DNA from 2 places in the Blautia sp. 2227st1_G12_2227SCRN_220401 genome. Region 2 is predicted to be linked to the other one. Evidence: riboswitches for the same ligand, from Rfam matches in the RefSeq annotation. Region 2 holds a riboswitch; the other holds the start of a gene.
The links. Region 2 has a riboswitch for cobalamin ahead of ABCM67_RS03605 (cysteine-rich small domain-containing protein). Riboswitches for the same ligand answer to the same signal wherever they lie in the genome.
Positions count from the first base shown of each region.

Region 1 (2,204 bases), on a different contig from region 2:
TCCATAGCAGATTATTATATCGACCTGCATAGCGGAGATGGGTTCGAACAGCTTCATCCCTATGTTTATTATGTAGGGGTTGTAGATGAAAAGACAGCAGAGAAATCATTACATATGGCACGGCATATCGGCGTAAAATATGTGGTCCGTTCCACAACCGCCACAGGTGGCGCCTACAATTATGCTTCTTCTCTTGGAATTCCAAGTATTCTCATCGAAAGAGGCGGACACAGCTACTGGACCTGGGAGGAAGTAGAACAGGATAAAAGAGACGTCCGTCACCTTGTTTTTCATCTCCAGGGAAAGAAATGTCATGGTCTGAAGCATTACCGTCAGATGCTTCTTGAAAATGTAGTCTATGAATATGCGCCGTATACCGGATGCTGGTATCCATCCAAGAAGCCTGGAGAGTACTTCTTTAAGGGAGAAGAATTGGGTGAACTGAGAGATTACTATGGAAATTTACTTTACACATCTATTGCAACTGAAAACGGAGTCGTACTTTATCAGACAGCCAGTCTGAACATTATTGAAGACGGACCAATGATCGCATATGCAGCGATCACGGAGACTCTGACCTGATAGTAAACAACCTTTTCAGAACGCTTCTGTCTGAAATCATATTGAAACAGTAAGAAAACCGGGTTTTACCATTTGCTATTCTATTTGTAAAAATAGCGAGGTAAAATCCGTGTTTTTTTAGCAGATCAGATAAATCCAATTGTCAAATCCCCCATGGGGGATATATACAATTCAAGCATCTTTAACAAAATTTATGAGTTTTCTAAAAATATAACATTTTTCCATAGACATAAACTATAGTTTTATCATATAATGTTTCAGTAATTTGACAGCATTTGCTGATTTTCACATCAGCCGTTGTAAGTTCTGAGAGGATTAATAGGGAAACCGGTGTAAATCCGGTACGATCCCGTCACTGTAAGGGGAAATCCTCAGACAAAGTACCACTGGTCGAGTGCGTGAGAAATAGACCGGGAAGGTGTCTGAGGGTAAGGATCCTAAGTCAGGAGACCTGCTTGCAATTGTTTTAAAATGATTCTTACGGAAGATAGGAAGCATATTTATTTTGTGTGCCCGTATTTCGTCACGGGCTTTTTTCGTGCAAATTTTCTAAAATTCCATGCATATTCTGCATATTAAGAATCCAATAGTTTCTTTTATCTAACTAAATTAAAACGGCAATGTTAAAATCGCATCAAATGAGGAAAGGAGTAAAACGTGACAAAGAAACAAGTAGGAAAAAGATTTCTCCAGATCATCATTGTATTATTTGGAATCAGCTTTTTCACATTTGGACTGACCTACCTGTCACCTGGTGATCCTGCGGAGATCATGCTGACAGAGTGTGGTAATCTTCCTACACCAGAGCTTCTGGAACAGACAAGACATGAGCTTGGCCTTGATCAGCCCTTTCTCGTGCAGTATGGTTCCTGGCTGAAGGGTGTTGTTACAGGAGATATGGGACAGTCCTATTCTTTCAAAATGCCGGTAACAGATAAACTGGTATCCTGTTTCTGGCCGACGCTGAGGATGTCGTTGCTGGCACTTCTGATGATGGTCATTATTTCCATACCGCTTGGAATCCTGGCCGCTGTATATCAGAACAAATTCCCGGATTATTTTGTGAGAGGAATTACCTTTGTGGGAGTATCTGTTCCAAGCTTCTGGCTGGGCCTGATCCTTCTCAGCATCTTTGGTGTTCAGCTTCGCTGGATCAATGTTGCAGGAGGCAGTACGGATTTTAAATCCATGATCCTCCCGGCGCTGACTCTTGCACTTGCCATGTCTGCAAAATATACCAGACAGGTAAGAAGTGCAGTGCTGGAGGAACTTCATCAGGATTATGTCACAGGTGCAAGAATGCGTGGAATCAAGGAAAGCGTCATTCTCTGGAAACACGTCCTTCCTAATGTTATGCTTCCGCTGGTAACGCTGTTGGGACTTTCCCTTGGAAGTCTTCTGGGAGGTACTGCAGTTGTAGAGATCATTTACAACTGGCCCGGAATGGGAAATATGGCAGTAAAAGCAATTTCCTGTCGTGACTATCCTCTTGTACAGGGCTATGTACTCTGGATCGCGATCCTGTACATGTGCATCAACCTGCTTGTGGATCTGTCCTATACTTATCTCGATCCAAGACTTAAGGAGGATAGATAATTGAAAAAGGTATTACGAACATTCAA
Region 1 covers NZ_JBCLNI010000001.1:197,660-199,863, reverse strand. Annotated here, with positions in the region: gene ABCM67_RS01000 (M14 family metallopeptidase) at 1-582, shown strand, start outside; cobalamin riboswitch at 867-1,056, shown strand; gene nikB (nickel ABC transporter permease) at 1,240-2,178, shown strand; gene nikC (nickel transporter permease) at 2,179-2,204, shown strand, end outside.
Region 1: linked by a shared signal. The riboswitch ahead of nikB (nickel ABC transporter permease) and the one ahead of ABCM67_RS03605 (cysteine-rich small domain-containing protein) in region 2 are both predicted to bind cobalamin.

Region 2 (2,204 bases):
CCTACGCAGATGCACAGCCGGGAGATCTGATCTGCTATGGCGGACACGTGGCTATTTACATGGGTAATGGCCAGATCGTTCATGCATCGAACTCTCAGGACGGGATCAAGATCAGCAATGATGCTACATACAGAACAATTGTATCTGTAAGACGTCTTGTATAATAAGAACGTACAACAGAAAATAAAAATACAGCAGCCCGACAGTAGTTTGTCGGGCTGTTTTTGACGTCGGAAAAAATATTGAAAACCCATGGAACGGATTGAACAGCAATAAAATATGCTCAAAAATGTATAAATATTGAAAACAGTATTGACATATAATTAACAGGATGTTATTATAATGTCAGTATAATTCCATATTGAACATAGCAAGTGCTGAGGATAGCTGACAGTTATATATTGATTATCAGAAGTCCACAGAAAAGGGAATCAGGTGTGAAACCTGAGCGATCCGGTCACTGTAACGGAGGAGCGAATCTCATAGTCCATTGTACGTATGTATGAGAAGGAGAGAGGAGCCATGATCCCGGAGCCAGGAAACCTGCTTGTTATGGCGAGGTTAAACTTCCGTGTAAAGTGTAACAACCATTTCAGGGACTCCGCACCCCTGGGACGTTGTCTACTTTTTTACGAGAGTAGGCATTTTTTTATGGAATGCGCCTGTTCATATGAATTATACATGATTAAATGGCAGGCGATACTACTCCGGATACATTCGTTCCCTCCGCGCACTCATGAACGGATTATATTTCTACCCCGGGGTGGCATCGCTACCTCTTTTTTATAGGAAAAAATTATGTGTGGATGTCAGGAGAGGAGAAAAGAGCCATGGAGAAACCATACTGGGAAGGCAAAGAATACTCTTACTTCAGCCACAAAAACTGTGAGTATTTTCCGTGCCATAAAGGGGCAGATCCGGAGAACTTCAATTGTCTGTTCTGCTATTGTCCTTTATATGCACTGGGAGATAAATGTGGTGGTAATTTCCGCTTTACGGAAAGCGGGATCAAAGACTGCACCGAATGCAAGCTTCCTCACAGAAGAGAAAATTTCGGATATGTTACAGGTAAATATAGCGAGCTTGCGGAAATTGTACGGAAGCAGCGGGAAAAATAAAAAACAGGCCAGTTCAGATACAGGGAAATATATATTCCTGTGTTTGAACTGGCCTGTTTTGTTTGAGGGGACAATATCTGTTATCTGTCGGAAAAGATACAGAAGATCATTCTCTGGTTTGGAGAAAAACCTTGAGTCTGGGAATCTGGTTGTTGAGGATCAGCTGTTCCGGAAACATGGCCTGATGAACAAACTCAGCAGCACAGGTAAAATCTCCGATATGCTCCGGGCCATGGCTGTCACTGGAAAGAAGCAGCGGCAGATCATATTTGCGGCAGCATCGAAGGATCTCGAAACAGTTTTCTCTTGTGTCGCCACGATAGCCATAAGGTGCAAGAGAAGCTTCGTTGATCTCAAAGATCGTGCCGGTTTCCCTGGCAGCCCTTGCAAGCGCATCATAATTAACCGGGTAATGAGTGTTATCACTATGTCCGAGGATCTTTACACAGGGGTTTTTCATTACATTGATAAAAGCTTCTGTGTTTTCGGCTCTGGTACCGCAGCGGTAATTCCAGGCATGCATGCTGGCAATGGCGTAATCAAGTTTACATAATAATTCCTGATCTAAATCTACCGTTCCGCTGCGGTCAAGGATATTCAGTTCAATTCCGTAGAGTAATTCTACACCGAAATGTTTTTTGGGAGAATAGGTAAGGCTGCGGAAATAGGAGGAAGTTCCGGCTGCCAGAGTGCCGGGACCGTGATCAGTGATCCCGAGAAGCCGGAGACCTTTCTCGGCAGCTGCGCGTGCCATGTTTGTGATGGTACATTCCGTGCCGTGACCACTGGCGATGGAGTGGGTATGCATATCAGAAAGATACATAAAAATACACCTCTTTTACTGTTTGAGAACATGTGACAGAGCGGAATACGAATGTCCGCTTTGCATAAATTTTTTCTGAAAAACAAAGGAATTCCTATATAAATCCAAGTATGGCAGAGCAGAAAAACAAAGTCAATAGAGAAAAACATAAAAATACAAAAAACAAATAAAATCAACAGGGCGCAACCGATAAAAACCACAAAAACAGCTAGAAACACATGTTGGATTTCGTTGACATCGAAGTAGGGGTAAGGTATAATAAA
Region 2 covers NZ_JBCLNI010000005.1:23,629-25,832, reverse strand. Annotated here, with positions in the region: gene ABCM67_RS03610 (C40 family peptidase) at 1-164, shown strand, start outside; cobalamin riboswitch at 396-566, shown strand; gene ABCM67_RS03605 (cysteine-rich small domain-containing protein) at 831-1,118, shown strand; gene ABCM67_RS03600 (phosphatase) at 1,225-1,941, opposite strand.